Regions from separate parts of the Priestia sp. YIM B13489 genome, predicted to be linked through region 1. Evidence: predicted binding sites of a transcription regulator. Region 1 holds the regulator's gene; each other region holds the start of a gene.
The links. The regulator Rex, encoded in region 1, represses fermentation and respiration genes when NADH is low (regulators of the CRP and FNR family bind a similar motif). The targets are predictions, from matches to a motif close to TTGTGAAATATTTCACAA.

Region 1 (5,900 bases):
GCGACCTAATTGATCGATGCTTGCTGTTTTTAAGTCAAGACCAAGCTCTTCAGTGATTACTTCTCCGCCTGTTAAGATCGCAACGTCTTGTAGCATTGCTTTACGACGATCACCGAAACCAGGAGCTTTAACAGCTACAGCTGTGAATGTACCACGAAGTTTGTTCACAACTAATGTTGCTAAAGCTTCGCCTTCTACGTCTTCAGCGATGATTAATAGAGGCTTGCCTTGTTGAACAACTTGCTCTAATACCGGTAAGATTTCTTGAATGTTACCGATTTTTTTGTCTGTGATTAAGATGTATGGATCATCTAATACAGCTTCCATTTTATCTGAATCAGTTACCATGTAAGGAGATGCATACCCACGGTCAAACTGCATACCTTCTACCACTTCTAATTCAGTTGTGAAACCTTTTGATTCTTCAAGTGTGATAACGCCGTCGTTACCAACGCGCTCCATTGCTTCAGCAATTAATTGACCTACTTCTTCGTCAGCTGCTGAGATAGCCGCTACTTGAGCAATTGAATCTTTACCTTGAATTGGTTTAGAGATTGCTTTTAGTTCTTCAACCGCTACAGCTACTGCTTTTTCCATACCTTTACGGATACCCATTGGGTTAGCACCAGCCGTTACGTTTTTAAGACCTTCTCTGATCATTGCTTGCGCTAAAACTGTTGCAGTAGTTGTACCGTCACCAGCAACGTCGTTTGTTTTGCTAGCAACTTCGGCTACTAATTTAGCACCCATATTTTCAAATGCGTCTTCTAATTCGATTTCTTTTGCAATTGTTACACCGTCATTTGTAATAAGCGGTGAACCGAATTTCTTTTCTAATACAACGTTACGACCTTTTGGTCCAAGCGTTACTTTTACAGCATTTGCTAATGTATCTACACCACGTAGCATTGCGCGACGTGCTTCTTCGCTAAATTTAATGTCTTTTGCCATGTTCTTTGACCTCCTCAAGATGTTCTTAATAATCTATTTTTTACGTATGATAAGTTTGTGGTTAACATTAGCCGATTACAGCTAAAATATCGCTTTCGCGTAAAATTAAGTATTCAGTACCTTCGTATTTCACTTCAGTACCCGCATATTTTGAGAAGATGATACGATCGCCCGCAGCTACTTCTAAAGCTACACGCTCACCGCTTTCTAATACTCGGCCTGTACCAACAGCAACAATTTTACCCTCTTGTGGCTTTTCTTTTGCACTGTCCGGTAACACGATACCGCTTGCTGTTTTTTCCTCAGATTTTACAAGTTCAATCACTACGCGATCACCTAATGGCTTTAACAAGTGAAACAACCTCCTCAAATAATATGTTTGCATTTTTATTAGCACTCAACCTCAACGAGTGCTAACACAATTATTATATTAAAACAAAGTGGGTTTTTTTTGCAAGTATTAAACAAAAAAAATTTAAAATTTACGAAAACTACATATAATAGTTTTAGATTTCGACGATTTTGAGAAATAAAGCATTCTTTTCTCTGTTCAATAATATGTATGTTACAATACGAGCAAGAAGAAATTACTAACTTTACAGTACTTCTTCGACATATATACATAAAAACCTTTTAAAGGAGTATAGAAGATTGGAAAAACGTTATTGGTATGTTATCCTCACCTACATCCTTATGCAGTTTTCAGGAGTTGTTGGTATACCGCTGTTAAAATTAACAGGAATGTTTGATCAATATCCAGTTCGAACAGCGAATGTCATGCTTTTGACTTATTGGACCATCATTAGCTTTATCCTTGGTTTACTTATTGTCTTACTGCTGCTGCGCCGTGACATGTCCATGCGTATAGAACATGCGGGAACAACGGTAACTGTGGTCTGGTCAGTCCTTGGGGTGTTCCTGGCTATGGCTGGTCAAGCTGTAGCAGGTATGATTGAGCACGCTCTTGGCATTACCCAAGTATCTGAAAACACACAAAATATTGTTAATCTTGTTAAAGCAACGCCGTTCCTAATTGTCGTTACGTCTGTTATTGGACCAATTCTAGAAGAGATTATTTTTCGAAAGATTATTTTCGGCTCTCTTCACAAACGATATAATTTCTTTGTCTCTGCATTTATTAGTTCCCTTATTTTTGCTGCCGTACACTGGGATTTTAAACATTTGCTCGTGTATACAGCCATGGGATTTGTATTTGCATTCCTTTATGCAAGAACAAAACTAATTATTGTACCCATTATTGCTCACGTGTTGATGAATACAGTCGTTATTTTATCTCAAACTATTTTTGCAGATAAAATTATAGAAATGCAAAAGCAAGCAGAACAAATGCAGTTTATTTTTGGAGGCATGTTTTTATGAAGAATATCCCTTTAACACGAGGGTTTATTTATATTATTATGGGGGTTTTATTCACCTACCTGGCTATTCAAAATGCTCAGGAAACCGTGTGGAATTTCCCCACGATCTTATTTGCACTCGTAGCCGCGTTCGATTTCAGATTTGCGGTGCGCATTTTTATCTTGCACTATAAAATTAAAAAGTTGCAGCAGCAATATAAAAATCAAGATGATTCATCTAAATAAAAAAACCACTGTTTCAGTGGTTTTTTTACATACTAACATCTTCTCTTTCTTGCTCTGCCCTTGCCTTTAACACTTTGCGATACGAAATGCGGGAAATAATGATGCTGATTTCATACAAAATTAAGAGCGGCACTGTCACCATCATGTGCGAGAGCAATTCTGGTGGTGTAATAAGTGCGGCAATAACTAGCAGTACGAAATAGGCATACTTTCGAATTTGAGATAAAAACATAGGCGTGATAATTCCTAATCGCGTCAAAAACATGACGACAACAGGAAGCTGAAACAACAGGCCAAAAGGCAGTGTGAGCTGCATTAAAAAAGAAAAGTATTCATTAATGCCAATCACTTGGTTTACATTCAGCTCATCAGAAACGCGCGTCATAAAATCGACGACAAATGGAAACAACACGAAATAAGAAAAAGAGACACCGCCGATAAAGAGAAAAATGGAAACAGGAATATATCCAAGCGTTACCTTACGCTCTTTTTCATATAAACCAGGACTAATAAATGCCCAAAGTTGATACAGTGCAACAGGAGCTGCAAGTACACAGCCGATAATAACAGCAAACTGCATATAAATCTTAACTGGATCTGTTAGCCTAAATGCATTCATCGTTAAATTTTTTGCCTCATCAGCATGCTGTAAATAGACAATAACCTTATCCGCTATAAAAAAGCCGCCAATTGTGGCAATGACAAAGAAAAATAAAACAATTAAAATGCGCTTTCGCAGCTCTCCTATATGATCATATATTGACATTTCTTGTTCGGTCATACTATGATCACCCTTTTACTCTTTGTCATCTACTTGACGCTGTTTATCTTTTTCACGATCTTCTGAGGCACCGCTAGCGGCATGCTTAAACTCTCTAAGCGTTTGCCCGACTGATCTTCCTAGCTCCGGTAACCGTTTCGGTCCAAAAATAAGCAGTGCTACAATCGCAATAATAATCCAACTGCCTGCTCCAATCCCCATATTCCCACTCTCCTTATTAATTTAGACTTAAGGAAATCGTAACACAGTCCATCTTATTCAACAGGATAATTTTTCAAAAAGTAGACAAGCGACTGTAATTCTACAGCCAGATCAATATGATGCAGTCGAATCTCATCCGGTACGTTTAAGCGTGCAGGAGTGAAGTTTAGAATCCCTTTAATTCCGCAATTCACTAAACGATCGGTAATTTGCTGAGCCACAGTGGCAGGAACGGTTAAAATCGCCACTGAGATATCATCACTCATATAATCTTCCAATTGGTCAAGGTGATAAACCGGCACGTCGCCTACTTTTGTACCGACTTTATCTTCTATCACATCAAAAGCGCACTCAATTTTGGTGTTATTATTTTTAATAAAATTATAATTTAAAAAGGCCGTTCCCAGATTCCCTACGCCAATCAGTGCTACTTTCGTTACTTCATCTTGGTCTAACGTTTTACGGAAAAATGTAAGTAAATAATTCACATTGTAGCCGTATCCCTTTTTCCCTAATGCTCCAAAGTAAGAAAAATCCCGGCGAATAGTAGCAGAATCAACTTTCACTGCCTCACTTAACTCCGCTGACGAAACACGCTGTTTACCAGAAGCATGCAAGTTTTTTAAAAAACGATAATAAAGCGGCAATCGTTTAGCCGTTGCTTGTGGTATTTTTAATTGTTCAGTGTTCACGTTGTACCCCCTCAGTTCATGTATGTCATTACTAACATTTTCAAGTCATATTGCATTACCTTTCACAAAGCCTCAACCGCCTTGAGGTAGCGCTTCCAATTCTCTCTCTTTTCTCTTGTTTTATATATACTCCGCTTCACACCCCGACGCCTTTTGTCTATCCAGGAATACTTAAAGTCGGTAGCTAGAACGAAGCAATTAGCCCTTCAAAGGATCCGTTTGTTAGTCATGACGGATTTTCTACATCCATCATATATAAGTTCAGAGATGCACTTATCTCTTATTTTAACATAGTATCCTGTATAAAATGTGCAGGTAAAATCATTTTATTTCATGAATCAAAACATTCGCTTCATCATTTGTTCTTGTCCCTCTACAAATTACAAACGCTTGTAGGAAGAACTTGTAGTTGAAAATATGTTAAAATACACTATGGATATACTACTAGAGGTGAAAAAATGATTATTCTACAATTGAACGGTATTACAAAATACTATGGGGCAGAACCCATTTTATCGAATATAAAGTTAGAAGTACAATCAAAAGACCGCATTGCCCTAGTGGGACGAAACGGTGCTGGTAAATCAACTTTATTAAAAATTATTGCTGAGCAGCTTTCTTATGACAGCGGAGAAATTATTAAACCTAAAGGTGTTTCCATTGATTATATGGGACAAGATACAGTTCTTGAGTCAACACTCTCCATATGGGAAGAAATGATGACAGTCTTTGCTCCGTTAAAGAAGATGGAAAAAGAATTACGTACGCTTGAAACGAAGATGGGCGATCCAGACATTTTTAATGATTCAGTTCAATACGAAAAACTAACCAAAGAGTACGATCAGCTTCAAGTAACGTTCAAAGATTTAGGCGGCTATCAATATGAAGCGGATACACGATCTATTCTTCACGGTTTCCGTTTCTCAAACTTTGACTATAGCACCCCTATTTCCTCCTTGAGCGGTGGACAAAAAACGCGCTTGGCTCTTGCAAAACTGCTTTTAACAAAGCCAGACTTGCTTATTCTGGATGAGCCTACCAACCACTTAGATATTGAAACTTTAGCATGGCTGGAACAGTTTCTGCAAGGGTATGAAGGAGCTATTTTAATTGTTTCACACGATCGTTACTTCCTTGATAAGGTCGTAAATCAAGTGTATGAAGTCACACAAAAAACAACGGTCAAGTACACGGGCAACTACTCTAAATACCTTGTACAAAAAGCAGAGCGATATGAAAAAGAGTTGCGTCAGTACGAAAAGCAGCAAGATGAAGTCGCAAAACTGAATGATTTTATTCAGCGAAACATCGCCCGCGCATCGACTACAAAACGTGCGCAAAGCAGACGTAAGCAGCTCGATCGAATGGAGTTAATAAATCGACCTAACGAAGGCGAAAAATCAGCTAGTTTTTCGTTTGAAATTGAGCGTCAAAGCGGAAATGAAGTCTTAAATCTCGAAAACGTGTCCATCGGATATGATGAAAACAAATATGTCGTCCAAGACGCAAACCTTCGGATTAAAAAAGGTGAAAGCCTTGCGTTGGTTGGCCCTAATGGAGTTGGGAAATCTACGTTATTAAAAGGTATTGTGGATAAACTAAGCTTCAAGACTGGAACCATTTCTTTTGGCTCAAACGTAATGGTTGGTTATTACGACCAAGAGCAAGCTA
Region 2 (5,900 bases), 650 kb from region 1:
TGGCTAGATCATTCTTTCCGTTATCGGAAAAAAGAGAAGATAATTTTGTAGCTGGCCTTTCTATGGGAGGGTATGGCGCTTTAAAATGGGCGTTTCGCAAACCACATCAATTTTCTGCAGCTGCCAGTTTATCAGGAGTGATGGACGTTGAAGGGCTTGGAGGGCGAGGAGAAGTTCAGTTCTTAGATTATCCTTTGATTTTTGGCATGCCCCCTGTTATTAGACCTGAGGATGATCTTTTCTGGCTGCTTGAAAATCGCCGGCGCTATGGAGAAGTGACTCCGCGTATTTATCAATGCTGTGGAACGGAAGATTTTTTATATCAGGAAAATAAACGTTTTTCCGAGCGTTGTAAGCAAGAGCCTATTTGTTTTACATATGAAGAAGGAAAAGGAAGTCACGACTGGGCATATTGGGATCAAAAAATTCAAGATGTGTTAAAGTGGCTGTTTAGTGAAAAGTAGGGAAGGTAGTTTTCAGTGGTGCCGGCTTCTAGTAGTATAATAAAGAAAAATGTTTACTTGGTCGATAGACTAAAAGAAAATGGGAGTCGGTACGAATGGGGAGAAAAAAAGTCACGATTACAGAAGTAGCAAAAGAAGCGGGTGTTTCATTAGCTACGGTATCAAGAATCTTCAATAATAAAGAAGGTAAAATTAAAATTAGTGAAACAACTAAACAAAAAGTGCTAAAAGCAGCAGCTCATTTGGGGTATCAGACGAATCCATTTGCGGCAGCTCTTCGGGCCCAAAAAACAGGGATTATCGGGATATTAATTAGAGATTTAAAAGATCCGTTTCTAATTGAACTATTAAAAAAGGTACAGCAACAAGTCCAAAGTCGAGGGATGGACGTTCTTATTGGACACACGGATTACGAAGAAACAACGGCTGAGCGTCAATTAAATGCTATGATGAACCATTGGTTTGATGGGGTCATTTTATTAGACTATGTAGCTGCTCAGCATCCGTTTGTAGATGTATTAAAACAATATCAAACGCCTTACGTTTCTCTTACAGGAGACGCCTCTTCTGCACTTTGGCCGATTGTACATGTAGATGATGCGGTGGGAATGCAATTAGCTGTTGCTCACTTAACGGGCCTTGGTCATAAGAATATAGGGTTCGTTGGAAAAGCTGTAAGCGGAGTCGAGCACCGTCTGTCCCTTTTTTATCAGTATGTACCGTCAGCAAACGCAAAGTTTGTGAAAGAAGATATGAATAACTCAGATGAACTATATCAGTTTATAAATGAGCTAGCTCATCATCCAGAGCCTCCAACTGCGCTTATTTGTGCTACGGATTACATTGCTCTGAAAGTGATACACTGTGCGTGGCAAAACGGGCTTCACGTTCCAGCAGATTTATCTGTTATAGGGTTTGATGATATTACAGAAGCTAGTGAAGCGCATCCTCCACTAACAACTATCCGTCAACCGATGGAAAAAATGGCTGAAAAAGCAGTAAACCTCTTACTTCAACAAATTCAGGATCAGCAAGAAATAGATCAGATACAGTATAAAATGGCACCTTTATTAGTAGAGCGCGAGACCACAAAACGTATGAATTGATAAGGAATGTATATACTATTCCTGAAAGTGTGAGACAAAAAGTCCACACTTTTTTGCATTAACCATTGCGTCCACTTCCCTCTTTCTTATACACTGTATGCTGTAGGGGAAAAAAACCAAGCTTTAATATGTTTGGAGCGATTTGATGACACAACAAAAATTAGATAAATATGAAATTATGGACGTTAGCTTACTAGCAGGTAAAATTATGTTAGAAAGCGGAGCAGAAACGTATCGAGTAGAAGACACAATGATGCGGATTGCAGCGTCTTACGGTATAAAAAAATCCCACAGCTATGTGACGCCAACAGGGATTATGTTTTCACTTGAAACGAAAGAACCGACGAAAACGAAGTTAATTCGTATTTCCGAACGAACGACAGATTTAAAAAAAGTAACCATGGTAAATAGCGTCTCAAGAACAATCAGTCAAGGAAACATCTCCTTGGAGGAAGCGTATGAAATGCTACAAGAAATTGAAGCAACAAACGTAGCTTTTCCACTATGGGTTCAACTTGCAGCTGCATCCATTTCTAGCGGATGCTTTTTAATCATGTTTCAAGGTTTATGGACGGACTTTATTCCAGCTATGTTTTCAGGAGGTCTCGGATTTTTAACCGTGGTGTATTTCCACCGTCTTATTCCGATTCGCTTTTTTGCTGAGTTTACCGCTTCGTTAGTTATTGGACTTTTATCAGCTCTTTTAGTCGCTTCAGGACTAGGCACGCAAATCGATAAAATTATTATTGGATCCGTTATGCCACTCGTTCCTGGCTTATCCATTACCAATGCAGTGCGAGATTTAATGGCGGGACATTTACTGTCTGGATTATCAAAAGGAGCAGAAGCGTTTCTGACGGCATTCGCTATCGGTGCAGGTATTGCCATTGTATTTACACTTCTATAGAAGGGAGGCATCATATGCATATCGTAGAGCAGATAATTACAAGTTTTATTGCTTCAGCAGCATTTGGGATCATTTTTAATGTTCCACGTGAATCATTATTAAAAAGTGGCTTTGTCGGAATGATTGGCTGGCTCATTTACTATTTGCTAACGTTCTATGGCGTAGATGAAATTCCAAGCACAGTTGCATCGGCCTTCTTTATTGCTATTATTAGTCAAATTTACGCAAAAATTTATCGAACGCCGATCATTATTTTCACCGTAGCAGGTATTATTCCGCTGGTTCCGGGAGGAACAGCATACGATGCCATGCGTAACTTTGTAGAAAATAACTATAATGAAGCGATTAGTCTTGCAGCAAAAGCCTTTATGATTTCAGGTTCAATTGCCATTGGTATTGTGTTTTCTGAAGTCATCAACCAAATCATTCGTCAGTCTAAATTAAATGCCAAAGCAAAATATCGACCATAGAGAAGCAAGCTCAAATCAGAGCGTGCTTTTTTTATGAAAAAATAAAGAGATCCTTCACTTTTTTGTCACAAGAAAGTCACGCTTTAGTCTAAAAACGTTCAAAAAATGTCCGTGCACAGCTAAAAAAATAGACTATACTATGTAAATAGAAAGAGAGATATTACATATGTATGTGAAACATTGAGCATATCTATCGAATTATTATGCTCAATGTTTCACAATATAAGTAAAAGATGCTCAGAAATGAGCAAAGTATCTATGGAAATGATGAATGTTCTTATATATGAAAGGAGAAAGAAGATGGATACAGTTATACTATCACGTATTCAATTTGCATCAACGACGCTGTTTCATTTTATCTTTGTACCGCTATCTATCGGTCTTGTCTTTTTAGTAGCGATCATGGAAACGATGTACGTAGTAAAAAAAGATGAACAGTATAAAAAGATGGCAAAGTTTTGGGGGCACTTATTCCTGATTAACTTTGCTGTCGGAGTCGTAACAGGTATTTTACAAGAATTTCAGTTTGGCATGAACTGGTCAGAGTACTCAAGGTTTGTAGGAGATGTATTCGGTGCGCCGCTTGCTATTGAAGCACTGCTCGCGTTTTTTATGGAGTCCACTTTCCTTGGACTGTGGATTTTCGGGTGGGATCGTTTGCCTAAATGGCTGCACTGTCTATGTATTTGGCTTGTTAGTCTAGGTACTATTTTTTCGGCGTTCTTCATTTTAACGGCTAATTCTTTTATGCAGCATCCGGTTGGAATGGAGCTGAATAATGGCCGTTTAGAAATGAATGACTTCTTTAAATTGTTAACAAACGGTCAGCTGTGGGTTGAATTCCCTCATACCATTTTAGGTTCGTTTGCAACAGGCGCCTTTTTTATCACGGGTGTCAGTGCCATTATGCTCTTGAAGAAAAAACATTTGGCTTTTGCCAAAAAATCATTTCAAGTTGCCATTATTGTAGGGTTAGTTTCAGGTGTGGGAATTGCGTTATCTGGTCATGAACAGGCTGGATACTTAGTTAAGACACAGCCGATGAAAATGGCCGCAAGTGAAGGATTATGGGAAAACAGCGGAAGTCCAGGCGCTTGGACGGTGACAGCAAATATTCACCCAGATGAAAAGAAAAATACGGGGGAAATCAAAATACCTTATTTATTAAGTTTCTTATCATACGGGAAATTTTCAGGTTCCGTTCCTGGGATGAACGAGCTACAGGAGCAGTATACGGCGAAATATGGAGCAGGAAATTATATTCCACCCGTTCGGACAACATTTTGGAGTTTCCGCATTATGGCTGGTCTAGGTGGCGTATTATGTGCATTAGGCATTTGGGGCACGTACTTGCTTTCTCGTAAAAAACTTCAAGAAAGCAAACTATTTTTGCGTATTATGACGATTGCCATTGCCTTTCCGTTCCTTGGAAGCTCAGCAGGTTGGATTATGACAGAGATTGGCCGTCAGCCTTGGGTTGTATTTGGCTATATGAAAACGGAAGATGCCGTGTCTCCTGGTGTAACAGCAGGTGAATTGCTGTTTTCTATTATCTCGTTTTCATTCTTTTATTTAATTTTAGCTGTGATTATGGTGTTCTTGTTCGTTAAAGAAATTAAAAAAGGTCCAGATCACGATCACGAAGCACATACAAAAGTAGTATCAACTGATCCGTTTACCAAGGAGGGATACAATGTTTTCTCTTAATGAATTCTGGTATTTACTAGTATCCATTCTGTTTGTTGGTTTTATCTTTTTAGAAGGCTTTGATTTTGGGATTGGAATGGTGTCTCGTTTTTTAGGAAGAAACGACTTAGAGCGACGAGCTTTTATTAATACAATCGGTCCTTTTTGGGATGCAAATGAAGTTTGGCTAATTTCAGCAATCGGTGCTATGTTTGCCGCTTTTCCAAACTGGTATGCAACGCTATTAAGCGGGTCATATGTTCTTTTTGTTCTTCTTTTGCTTTCGCTTATTGGCCGCGGTGTAGCATTTGAATTTCGAGGGAAAGTTGAAAAACAAGCGTGGAAAAATGCATGGGATTGGGTTATCTTCTTTGGAAGTCTTTTTCCACCTCTCATTTTTGGTATCTTATTTTCAGCGCTAATGAAAGGACTGCCTGTTGAGCGCAATATGCAAATGAATGCCGGCTTTTCGGATATTGTTAATCTATATACCATCACAGGCGGCGTTACGTTAACAATGCTTTGCTTATGGCACGGACTTATTTTTGCCACGATCCGTACGATGGACGATATTAGAGATCGTTCACGGAAGGTCGCTATGAAGCTTTTGCCTATAAATGCTTTATTACTTCTTATCTTTTCAGGCATGACGTTTTTTGAAACAGATTTATTCAGTAATCATAGCCGCTTGATGCTATATACATTTTTCATCGGTATTTTCGTGTATTTACTAGCAGGATTTTTCCTTACACGTAAAAAAGACGGATGGGCATTTGCTATGTCTGGCTTAATTTTAATTTTATCAATTTCCTCTATATTTGCAGGATTGTTTCCAACCGTTTTGGTTAGTTCAATCAATGAAAGCTATAGTTTAACGATTCATAATGCAGCATCAGGGAATTATTCCTTAAAAATTATGTCTTACGCTGCTATTGCATTACTGCCTTTTGTGTTAGGTTATCAAATTTGGAGCTACTACGTTTTCAGAAAACGTGTAGATCATAAGGAGCATATGGAGTATTAATGGGTAGAAATTTAATGGTTTACAACGGAATAAAAATGGTTCTTGCCATGTTAATAGGGCTTATTACTATTCAAAGTGTAGCCATTATTTTTCAAGCTAAGTGGCTCGCTGAAGTAATTACCGCTCTTTTTCATGGTGAAAGTTTAACCTCGCAGACAAAAGCAATCGGATTGTTTTTGTCTGCCTTTATGATTCGTCAAATCGTAGGTTTTATAGTAAAAAAAACAGCATATCAATTTGGAG
Region 3 (5,900 bases), 1.1 Mb from region 1:
AATTCCAATAAAGCCAATATCTTTAATACCTGACTCAGCACAGCTTCTCGGACAAGCAGATACAGCCATTTTCACTTTATGAGGCGTCCACAGTCCTTCAAATTTTTTCTCAAGCGCAATTCCAACGCCCATTGAATCCTGCGTGCCAAAACGGCAAAACTGTTCGCCGACGCATGTTTTCACCGTCCGCAGCGACTTACCGTACGCGTAGCCAGAAGGCATATCTAACTCTTCCCATACGCTAGGCAAATCTTCTTTTTTAACGCCAAACAAATCAAGACGCTGACCACCTGTCACTTTTACGAGCGGAATTTCATATTTATCAACAACATCTGCAATTTTTCTTAAATCTTCTGCATTTGTGACGCCTCCGTACATGCGAGGAACAACAGAATACGTGCCGTCTTTTTGAATATTTGCGTGCATGCGTTCATTCACAAATCGTGATTCGCGTTCATCAACGTATCCGGTTGGATTCACCATACCTAAATAATAGTTTAGCGCCGGACGGCATTTCGAACAGCCTTCTTCATTATTCCAGCCAAGTACATTCATCACTTCACGCGTATGCGAAAGGCCCTTTGCTTTGATTTCTTCGACAACTTCATCTCGTGAAAGAGTCGTACAGCCGCAAATCGCTTCTTTTTGAATCGCCGCGTCAAAGTCAGCGCCAAGAGTATGCTGAAGCACTTCCGCTACAAGCGGTTTACATCCTCCGCAGGAGCGAGAGGCACTTGTACAAGCTTTGATTTCATCAACCGATGAGCATCCTTGTTTTTGGATAGCTTCCACAATCGTACCTTTTGTTACGCCGTTACAGCCGCAAATAATATCATCGGCGCTCATGCTTGCTACTAAGCTTTCACCCGCGTTACCTCCAGATGGCTGTAAAATCGACACTTTTGCGACATCGGATACATCTTCTTGCTTTTGAATCATTGAAAACAGTCGATTTCCGTCGCTGCTTTCTCCAAAAAGAACAGCTCCTACAATTTGATTGCCTCGCAAAACAAGCTTTTTATAAATGCCGTCTTGTTCATCAAACACTTTGATCGCTTTTTTCTCTTCATCTTCCATGAAGTCTCCTGCGGAGAACACTTCAACACCTGATACTTTTAGCTGCGTGGATAAAACTGACCCTTCATAAGGAACTTTTTCTGCCCCGCAAATCGCTTTTGCTAATGCTTTTCCTTGTTCATACAGAGGTGCCACCAGCCCGTATACCATTCCTCTATGCTCTGCACATTCTCCAACCGCGTAGATGTTTGGAATATCCGTTTGCATATAGTCATTTACAACAATTCCTCGATTTACGTTAAGTCCCGCTTCTTTTGCAAGCTGAACGTTTGGCTTAATTCCAACGGCCATCACGACTAAATCAGCGTCTAAAAACGTCCCGTCCTTAAAAGATAATCCTTCAACTCGCTCATCGCCGACGATTTCCGCCGTTTGTTTTTCAAGCAAAAACTTCATGCCTTGTTTTTCTAATTCGTTTTGAAGCAATTTGCCGGCTGTTGGATCAAGCTGGCGTTCCATTAAATACGGAGCTAAATGAATCACAGATACGTCCATCCCCAAATTTAACAGTCCGCGCGCTGCTTCTAATCCAAGGAGTCCGCCTCCAATAACCGCTGCTTTTTTATACTGCTGAGAAGCCTGCAGCATTTCATCCGTGTCTTTTATATCTCGAAAAGCCGTAACTCCTTTTTTATCAGACCCTGGAATCGGAAGAATAAAAGGAAGAGAGCCCGTTGCTAAAATCAACTCATCATACGATTCTACTCTGCCGCTGTTTGTCGCTACTTCTTTTTTCACTGAATCGATACTAGTAACCGTTTCGCCCGTATATAATGTAATATTGTTTTCTTGATACCAGTTCCAATCGTTTAACGTAATGTCTTCAACATTCGTATCTCCTTGCAGCACTTTTGATAGTAAAATACGATTATAGTTCGGATGCGGCTCGCTTCCGAAAATCGTAATGTCAAACGCTTCGCTTGAAACCTTCAATACTTCTTCAATCGCTCGAACTCCAGCCATTCCATTTCCAATCAATACGAGTTTCTTTTTTTGCATCTTCCATTCCTCCCCTGGCGTCTATACCTGCTTGTTTCAAAGATATATTTTCTATGCATCTTTAAAGATATACTTAAGATATATGAATTTTCTGAATCGTTCAACTTATGTGTTAGATTATCTAACACAGTTACGGTATGTATGCGATTCCATTGCTTTAACGACAAGCAAAAAAAATAAGTGGTCTAATTACGTTTTAATTGAGATCATCCTTTGCATTTTATTTTGTGATCTTTTTCACAACATTAATGTAGCAAGAATAAATAACCGGAGCTATGATAAAAATCACTCCTGAATGCTGATAAGCCAAAAATAAAAACTCTAAAGTTCTTTATAAAGAATTTTTTAAACAAACCGTTCTTTATAGTATTTACTATTACTCTCGTATTCTTTATAATGAATATATAGACCTTTATAAAGAACAGAACGGAGAATTAAAATGCCACTCGTAAACATTAAAAAACTTTGGACTCCTTTAGAAATCTTCGGCTTTAAGCTTTATAAGTGTAGAGATACAAAAAGCTACTACTATAAAACGAGGAAAAGTCATAATCTAATAAAATTATAAAAAACAAGCCCTATTCCTTTTCAAATAGGGCTTGTTTTTTTATTTTCCCGTAAACCAATTCACAACGTACTCTCCCCACACCTCATTTCCTTTTTTCGTTAAATTACCGCTGTCTTTATTTATATACTCTCCTAAATGAAAGGGCCAAATAAGCGAGTGATTCATATAATATACCCAGTTTGCTTCAGAGACTCCCCTGATCGCTTCTACCCCTTCTTCATAGGACTCCGTTTGTGAAATATATGGCTGTGACGGCTGAATCATAAGGGTTTTTTTCAAGTCTTTGAGCTGATGAATCAGCTTGTCTGTATTTTCAAGCGTCTCATCTAGCGTAAGGTGCTGATAGTCATTTTTAAGAGGTGATTCAAACAGAATAATGTTTGGCTGAAGCTGATTAATTTGATCGGCAATATGTGAGGATAAAAGCTCATTCGTTGTCCCGTTACCATATGAAAGTGTTTTAACCGTAAATACATCACTTCCATATGTAGCTGCTAGCTCTTTTTTTAACTGCTGAGGCCACCCTGTTTCTTCTGCGGATGTGGCAATTACAAGAGTCAGAGGCTTTTTATTTGCGATAGATGACTGGATTTGCTTTGTGATAAAGTCTGGAAGATTTTTTGTATAAGCAGATACATCGGAAAACTGTTTTTCTTTATGTACAACAGCAGTTTTTACTTCACTTGCCTGCGCTTCCGTTTGCTCCTGCCAGTGCTGCGTCCCCGCATACATCACCGCCCCGCACAAAACAGCCGCCGCCACATTTACCCCAACCATCGCCTTCATTCAATCTCCCCTTTACAAGTTCTTCTTACAATCTCAGCAAATTGCTTTCATAAAGAAGAACTCAAAATTAGTAGCTCCTGCGAATATCCCCTCAAAGGACTCATCCGGATAGGTCTAGCAACTCTATCATCACCGCTCTTCCGTGATGGTAGAGTTGCTACATCGATATAAAAATAATTATAGATTAGTAGAATTTGGAATGGGGGACCTTTCGTACGTAAAATCTCTACAAATACACGTATACTTCGCATATTTCCTAGCGAAACGTGAAGTTTCCGGGGAAATTACGTCACGTTTCTTAAAAAGAAAACATAATGTACGTTCATTCGCACATGTGATCTTCCCCTTGTACAGTAGAGATACCGGCGGAATACAGCAAAAACGCGTTTTTGAAAAAGGAATGCTGCATGCAAAAAAGCTCGTTTGATCAAATCGCTTCATCTTTTCATCCATTAATTGTGTCGATGATTAAAAAATTTCATATTTACAAAGACTACGACGAATATTATCAAATTGCATTGATTGGTCTATGGAGAGCGTATCAAAAATTTGATGAAAGCAAAGGATCTTTTTCTGCTTATGCTTACACAACCGTTCGTGGTACGATCCTTTCTCATTTAAAAGGCACCATTTTATACGAAGAACGCGAAACACCGGCTGAGCAGAACCTGCTTTCACTAAACGAAGATCCCGCTCTTCCCGTTCCGCTAGAAAGTGAAATCATCAAGCAGCATATCGAACACTTAACGGGAAGAGAAAAAATCTATGTAATCGAACATCTGCTAGAAGGCTACTCGTATAAAGATATTGCCTGCAAATACGGAGTCTCCGCGGGAGCCGTTAAAAACTGGGGGAAAGCAGCTCGCAAAAAGCTAAAGGCCTCACTTCTTAGAGAGTAAGAAAAGGAGGAAGCTTATGATAAGCTTCCTCCTTTAGTACACATGTGTAGTCCAAATGATTGTTCATATGTAGGACAAGTTTGTTCCATAAATCGAACGTATTATGCCAAGACAAGCGGGCTTTCTAAACAATAATTGCGAATAACAGCCGCTCTGGCCAGCTTTTTTTCTAAACTATAATAAGAAAGCTTCACTGGGATGAACGTTCCGTCTTTAAAGTGAATCAGCATAGAGGGTGAATGAACTGAGGCAAGCGTATGTGAAGTATGGACGTGAGAGGAGAAAATCCAAGCGCAGCTGTAGTCATTGGGCGAAGATGTAGGAAACGCAATAATCGCTTGTGAACGACTAATGACAAGAGGTGTAAGCTGTTTATAGGGAAATAGTTTTCGAACAGCGGCAATGGATCCTTTAAATGTACTTAATTCTCGAATGCACGCTTCTTCTAATAATTGCTTACACGTCTTGCTTAGCATGTATTCTCCTGCTGCATCCAGCACCTTTGTGCGGTGAATAGGATCATTCACTGGAATTAATGCTTTTGTCGTCAAACCAATTTGATAATTTTCAACATTTGTCATACATCTACCCCCTTTTGCTACTTTATAACTATTCTATACTATCGAAATGAGGAAAATCTAGTCTTTTTTTCTTATCATTTGAAATATTTTGAATATATTTCGTATCAAAGAAAAAAGCGCTGAAACCAGCGCTTTTTCTCTTAGATAAAAATGTCTAAAATAAGAACCATTGCAAAAGCCGCAAATGATAGAATCGTTTCCATCACTGTCCACGTTTTTAACGTTTGAGCCACTGACATATTGAAGAATTCTTTGATTAACCAGAAGCCAGAATCATTTACGTGTGATAGCATTACAGAACCTGCGCCCGTTGCTAGCACCAATAGTTCTGGGCTTACGTTTGGCATTGTTGCTGCAATTGGTGCTACAATACCCGCTGCTGTTGTCATTGCTACTGTTGCTGAACCAACTGCTGCACGAATTAACCCGGCAATCACAAATGCAAGTACGATAGGAGAAAGATGTGCATCTTGAGCAAATCCTGCAATTGCGTCACCTACACCGCTTGCTGTTAAAATTTTATTAAAACCGCCTCCTGCACCGATGATTAAAATAATCGAAGCAACCGGTCCAAGACATTCATTTGTGAATTTTAATAAATCATCTTTGTTGTATCCTCTTGCAAAACCGAACGAATAAAAAGCAAACACTAGCGAAATTAACAGCGCTACGATCGGGCTTCCGATAAAGTTTGTTACGTAGCGAATCGTACTTGTTTCTGGATAAACAAACCCAGTGATTGTTGCTAAAAGCATTAATAGTACTGGAAGTAAAATAGTAAATAACGTAATTCCGAAGCCAGGAAGATCTTTATGCTTTGACTCTGTGAACTGCTCCATGATTTCACCCGTTGGCTCTACGTGAACACGGCGTGAAATGAACGATCCGTAAATCGGACCCGCTACGGCTGCAGCTGGAAATGCCACAACTAATGAATACAAAATCGTTTTACCTAAATCTGCTTTAAAGATATCCACCGCTAGCATCGCT
Region 4 (5,900 bases), 1.4 Mb from region 1:
TGGAGAAAAACGTCTTTTAAAGATAACAAAAAACCAGGCTTTAGAAGGATTTACTCTTCCTAAGTTATTGTGGGTAAAAGAGTATGAACCGGCTATATTTGAAAAAGCAGCTGTATTTATGCTGCCTAAAGATTATTTACGCTTTAAAATGACCGGCTTTATTCATAGTGAATATTCAGATGCTGCCGGTACATTATTATTAAACATCAGCAAGAAAAAATGGGATGATGAGCTTTGCCAATTAACAGGAATCAATATTAATCTTTGTCCGCCACTAGTTGAATCTAGTGAATGCATAGGCAATATTAGTGAAGCGTTCTCTCAAAAAACGGGATTAGCCACTTCAACGAAAGTATTTGCAGGTGGAGCTGATAATGCTTGCGGAGCAATTGGCGCCGGCATTTTATCATCAGGGGAAACACTATGTAGCATTGGGACATCAGGTGTTGTTCTTTCTTATGAGGAACGAAGCGATAGAGACTTTAATGGAAAAGTCCATTATTTTAATCATGGAAAAGAAAATGCCTTTTATACGATGGGCGTTACGCTATCTGCGGGTCACAGTTTAAGCTGGTTTAAGGAAAATTTCGCAGAAAACGACACGTTTGAAGAATTGTTGGCTGACCTAAAAAATGTACCAATCGGATCAAACGGCCTTTTATTTACCCCTTACTTAGTTGGGGAACGTACACCGCATGCAGATGCTACGATTCGCGGAAGTTTTATAGGAATGGACGCCTCTCATAAAAAGAGAGACTTTACGCGAGCGGTTATTGAAGGTATTACGTTTTCTTTAAATGAGTCAATTGAAATCTTTCGAGAAAGCGGAAAGGAAATTACGTCTATTGTATCAATTGGCGGAGGAGCAAAAAATGATCATTGGCTTCAAATTCAAGCAGACGTTTTTAATGCAAAAATCGTAAAGTTGTCTACTGAACAAGGCCCAGCGTTAGGAGCAGCCATGCTAGCAGCTTATGGCTGTGGCTGGTATAACTCATTGGAAGAGTGTGCAAACGTATTTATTACCTCGTCGAAAACATATTATCCTAATGCAGAACATGTACAAGTCTATAAACAGCTTTATGAATTATATAAAGAAGTCTACCTTCAAACAAACGACTTAAGTAAAAAGCTAGGCGAATTTAAAAGGAAATAATAGGTTGCAAAATATGCAACCTTACTTTAAAAAGAAACTTCATATGAAAGTAGCTTGTATCAATTGATTATGGTTGTATATCGATATACCTAACACAAAAGGAAGTATAGAAAATGCTGTAGTAAGATTTGATTCACTAGAAAAATACGTACATTGGAGGGGAGGATAAGAGCAGTTAGTCGAATAGACGACGAAAATTTCTTTTGTGTTCCAAGAATTTAAAAGCGTATTCAAATAAGTGCGAACTCAGTTAGAAATAGAACTTCTACTGTTACTTTTAACTAACTGCTTTTAACAACGCATGAAACAAAATCGAAACTCATTATATATTTTTTCTATTACCTTAGTTGCCGCTATCGGAGGGTTACTGTTTGGATATGATACAGCTGTAATATCTGGAGCTGAAGAATCATTAAAGGTGTATCTTATTGACAGCTTAGGGTTAGGATCTTTAGCACATGGTGTTACTGTATCAAGTGCTTTAATAGGATGTATTATTGGAGGATTGGTATCTGGTTATTTTGCGACGAAACTAGGACGCAAACAATCACTTATACTAGCAGCTATTCTTTTTATAGTCTCAGCGTTAGGCGCTTCTTATCCTGAGTTTTTATTTTTCACAAAAGGGGAACCGACACTCTCTTTGTTACTTGCTTTTAACTTCTACCGCATTATAGGTGGGATTGGTGTTGGCTTAGCATCAGCCATTTGTCCCATCTATATAGGAGAAATTGCACCGGCAGATATTCGCGGCAGATTGGTATCGTTCAATCAATTTATGATTATTTTTGGAATGTTAGTCGTTTACTTCGTGAATTGGGGTATTGCAAATGGGGAAACCTTAGAATGGATTAATGATGTAGGTTGGAGATACATGTTTGCTTCAGGAGCCATTCCAGCTTTACTCTTTGCAGCACTCTTGTTTTTAGTTCCTGAAACGCCTCGCTACTTAGCTATACAGAATCAAGATCAAAAAGCTTTAGCCATACTAACTAAAATTAATGGATCTTCAGAAGCGAAATCAATTTTAGAAGATATTAAACAAACAATTTCTACCAATGTTTCGTCTGAAAAATTATTGGCATATGGAAAATTAGTTATCGTTGTAGGTATACTGCTTTCTGTATTTCAACAGTTTGTAGGAATCAATGTAGCTCTATATTATGCTCCGCGTATTTTTGAAAGCATGGGAGCAGCTAAAGGTTCTTCTATGCTGCAAACTATTATTATGGGATTAGTAAACGTTATTTTTACAGTAATTGCAATTTTGACGGTTGATCGTTTGGGAAGAAAACCTTTATTAATAACAGGGTCTATCGGAATGGCCATTGGAATGTTCGGTGTAGCAAGCATGGCTTTTTCAAACATCATTGGTATAGGGACGCTTGTATTTATCATTATTTATACAGCTTCCTTTATGATGTCATGGGGACCAATTTGTTGGGTGCTCATTTCAGAGATTTTTCCTAATAAAATTAGAGGTCGTGCTGTAGCTATTGCCGTAGCTGCTCAGTGGGCGGCTAACTATTTTATTTCCTCTACATATCCCGTGATGATGGAATATAGCGGAGGATTAACATATGGTTTTTACGGTTTAATGAGTATACTTTCTGCTTTGTTTGTCTGGAAATTTGTTCCTGAAACAAAAGGTAAAACTCTCGAACAAATGGAAAATATGTGGAGAAAAAAAGTAGGGGCTTCAAAGAGTAAGAAGGCCATATAACCATTGAGCTTTTACTTAGAGAATAGATGAATATAAAAATTTCAAAAACACCTAAACTATCTTTAGGTGTTTTTAATATGTAAGCTTTATGAAGAAAGTGGATAGCTTTTTTAAAAAATATTGCTATAGTGATAAGTCTCTTTGAAAATAGAAATATAGTTTTCTTTATGAGGAGTGTTTCATCGTAAATATAAATAACGGTGCAATGAATTTACAAAAAATCTGGGGGTATCCGCTATATACGGAATATCCTAAAGAATTAAAGTATGATCATGCTTCCTGGGTTCCCGCGTATCAGAATCGGAAAATGATTGATTGGATGTTTCAGCAGGTCAAACAAGCAAATCAGTAAGTGTTAAAGCTCAATACTTCATCTAGTACTTATAAAAAACTCTTTCAGTTAATAAAAACTGGAAGAGTTTTTTTCTTTTATTAGGATAGTCACAAGGCACCTTTTATTCCCCACAATTACCCAAATATGTGACGAATTTATGGTAAAGCCATTTAAACTAGATAAAAAGCGCTTCAAGTGTGATGAATATCACACCTTTTAATGATACAACATGATAATTTTTTAGGAGTAAGCAATATGTCATGACAAACTTCAATATGTTAGGAGGTTATTAGCCTTTTGATCTGTTGAGATGCATCTCTAATATCCACGTTTATATACCATTATTATGTACAGAGATTTAGAAGAAGGGAGCCTGAGCTTAGGTGAGAAAGCAAAAATCAATGCATATTGGCAAGTTAATCATTCTCTCCGTATTCATCACAATTTTTTTAGCAGGCTGTGATAGTCGTTATTTGATTTTAAATCCGCAGGGGGCGGTGGCTCAAAAAGAATACCAGTTAATTATTTTTTCCATAATTTTATGCACAATTGTTGTTATTCCTGTTTTAGGTCTGCTTGTGTATATCGTTTTACGCTACCGTGATAAGCCTGGAAATAAGGCTTCGTATCGGCCAGACTGGGACGATAGTAAGCGTCTTGAATTTATTTGGTGGAGCATCCCCATTATTATTATTGGTATTTTAGGTTTCGCTACGGCCAAGACGACGTATGACTTAGTAGATCCGCCGAAAAAAGATGTAAAGCCACTAACAATTGAAGTAACATCCCTTGACTGGAAATGGTTATTTCAATATCCGGATCAAAATATTGCGACAGTGAACTATGTCAACATTCCAAAAGATGTGCCCGTTCAATTCGTGCTAACGTCAGATGCCCCTATGAATTCTTTTTGGGTACCGGAGCTGGGAGGACAATTATATACCATGCCGGGAATGGCAATGGGGCTTTGGCTGCAAGCTGATCACAAGGGAGAATATTTTGGTTCGGGTGCTAATTTTACGGGTGAAGGGTTCGCTCATATGAACTTTAAAGTTAAATCTACATCGACAAAAGAATTTAATCAATGGGTAAAGCAAGTGAAAGAAACATCACCAGCTTTAACAAAAGCTGATTATAGCAATCTTGCCCAACAAGGTCTTTCTCTAGAAAAATCGTATTCTACCATTCCTAAAGGCTTATTCCAAGAAATTGTCATTAAAAACGGTGGTCAATATTATAGTCAGCATCACCATATGAAAAATGAAGACATGAAGACTATGAATGTGGCTTCTGAAGAACAAGTACATGCACAGCATGAGCACCAGGAAGGAGGAAAATAAGTTGTTAGAAAAATTAAAAGATTTTTCATCTCATTTTTTTGTGACAGGAGAACCGATGATTTATGGAGCAGATGTCGCCATTTTATTAACATTAGCCGGTATTATTTTTGTTCTTACGTATCTTAAAAAATGGAAGTGGCTATGGCGTGAGTGGCTCACAACGGTGGATCATAAAAAAATTGGTATTATGTATATGCTTTCTTCATTATTAATGCTGTTTCGAGGCGGAGTAGATGCATTATTAATGCGTATGCAACTAGCATTCCCTCAGTGGCATTTTCTAGATTCTAATCATTACAACGAAATTTTTACTACGCACGGAACCATTATGATTCTATTTATGGCAATGCCGCTTATGTTTGCGTTCTTTAACATTGTTGTACCTCTTCAAATTGGAGCAAGGGATGTCGCCTATCCTTTTTTAAACGCGGTAAGCTTTTGGCTATTTTTCTTTGGCGCCATGCTTTTCAATTTGTCGTTTGTAATCGGCGGCTCGCCAGATGCAGGATGGTTGAGTTATCCTCCGCTTTCTGGCATGCAGTTCAGTCCTGGACCAGGTCAAGATTTTTATATTTGGGGCATTCAAATATCAGGTATTGGCAGCTTGGCTTCTGGAATTAATTTTATTATGACTATTTTAAAAATGCGTGCACCGGGCATGAAACTTATGCATATGCCCCTATTCACGTGGTCCGTTCTAGCAAGCTGTATTATTATCATTTTCGCGTTTCCTGTATTAACCGTAACGCTTGCTTTATTGTTTATTGACCGCTTCTTTGACGGACACTTATTTACTATGACCGGCGGAGGAAATCCGATGATGTACATTAACTTAATTTGGATGTGGGGACATCCTGAAGTGTATATCGTTGTACTTCCTGCATTCGGCATTTTTTCTGAAATCGTTGCAACGTTTTCTCAAAAGAAGATATTTGGCTATAAGTCTATGGTTTTTTCAATGATGATTATTAGCGTTCTATCGTATTTCACATGGGTACATCATTTCTTTACGATGGGTGCAGGTGCTAATGTGAATGTGTTTTTTGCTATTACGACGATGGCTATCGGAATTCCAACGGGTGTTAAAGTGTTCAACTGGTTATTTACGATGTTCCGCGGCCGTATTCAAATGACGCAGCCAATGCTATGGACAATTGCTTTTATCCCGTGTTTTGTTGTGGGAGGAGCAACGGGTGTTATGCTTTCAGCAGCTCCCGCAGACTATCAGTATCATAATAGCTACTTTTTAGTTGCACACTTTCACCAAGTGTTAATTGGAGGCGTTGTATTCGGCTTTTTTGCAGGTTTGTACTATTGGTGGCCAAAAATGTTTGGCTTTAAATTAAA

Region 2: a site for Rex is predicted at 3,151-3,168, ahead of ACFX4W_RS18155 (cytochrome ubiquinol oxidase subunit I). Genes of this name have one in related genera too.
Region 3: a site for Rex is predicted at 2,302-2,319, ahead of nirB (nitrite reductase large subunit NirB). Genes of this name have one in related genera too.
Region 4: a site for Rex is predicted at 3,409-3,426, ahead of ACFX4W_RS14665 (cytochrome c oxidase subunit II). Genes of this name have one in related genera too.

The regions. Positions count from the first base shown of each region.
Region 1 covers NZ_JBHZOQ010000053.1:3,075,779-3,081,678, forward strand. Annotated here, with positions in the region: gene groL (chaperonin GroEL) at 1-951, opposite strand, end outside; gene groES (co-chaperone GroES) at 1,019-1,303, opposite strand; gene ACFX4W_RS21540 (CPBP family intramembrane glutamic endopeptidase) at 1,603-2,331, shown strand; gene ACFX4W_RS21545 (YdiK family protein) at 2,328-2,555, shown strand; gene tatC (twin-arginine translocase subunit TatC) at 2,581-3,336, opposite strand; gene tatA (twin-arginine translocase TatA/TatE family subunit) at 3,352-3,537, opposite strand; gene ACFX4W_RS21560 (redox-sensing transcriptional repressor Rex) at 3,591-4,229, opposite strand; gene ACFX4W_RS21565 (ABC-F family ATP-binding cassette domain-containing protein) at 4,688-5,900, shown strand, end outside.
Region 2 covers NZ_JBHZOQ010000053.1:2,423,313-2,429,212, reverse strand. Annotated here, with positions in the region: gene ACFX4W_RS18175 (alpha/beta hydrolase) at 1-464, shown strand, start outside; gene ACFX4W_RS18170 (LacI family DNA-binding transcriptional regulator) at 560-1,570, shown strand; gene ACFX4W_RS18165 (threonine/serine exporter family protein) at 1,716-2,477, shown strand; gene ACFX4W_RS18160 (threonine/serine exporter family protein) at 2,492-2,947, shown strand; gene ACFX4W_RS18155 (cytochrome ubiquinol oxidase subunit I) at 3,248-4,654, shown strand; gene cydB (cytochrome d ubiquinol oxidase subunit II) at 4,641-5,657, shown strand; gene cydD (thiol reductant ABC exporter subunit CydD) at 5,657-5,900, shown strand, end outside.
Region 3 covers NZ_JBHZOQ010000053.1:4,173,952-4,179,851, forward strand. Annotated here, with positions in the region: gene nirB (nitrite reductase large subunit NirB) at 1-2,076, opposite strand, end outside; gene ACFX4W_RS27445 (SGNH/GDSL hydrolase family protein) at 2,684-3,430, opposite strand; gene ACFX4W_RS27450 (sigma-70 family RNA polymerase sigma factor) at 3,838-4,329, shown strand; gene ACFX4W_RS27455 (competence protein ComK) at 4,431-4,910, opposite strand; gene ACFX4W_RS27460 (GntT/GntP/DsdX family permease) at 5,051-5,900, opposite strand, start outside.
Region 4 covers NZ_JBHZOQ010000053.1:1,719,239-1,725,138, forward strand. Annotated here, with positions in the region: gene xylB (xylulokinase) at 1-1,156, shown strand, start outside; gene xylE (D-xylose transporter XylE) at 1,458-2,879, shown strand; gene ACFX4W_RS14660 (hypothetical protein) at 3,085-3,231, shown strand; gene ACFX4W_RS14665 (cytochrome c oxidase subunit II) at 3,615-4,553, shown strand; gene qoxB (cytochrome aa3 quinol oxidase subunit I) at 4,528-5,900, shown strand, end outside.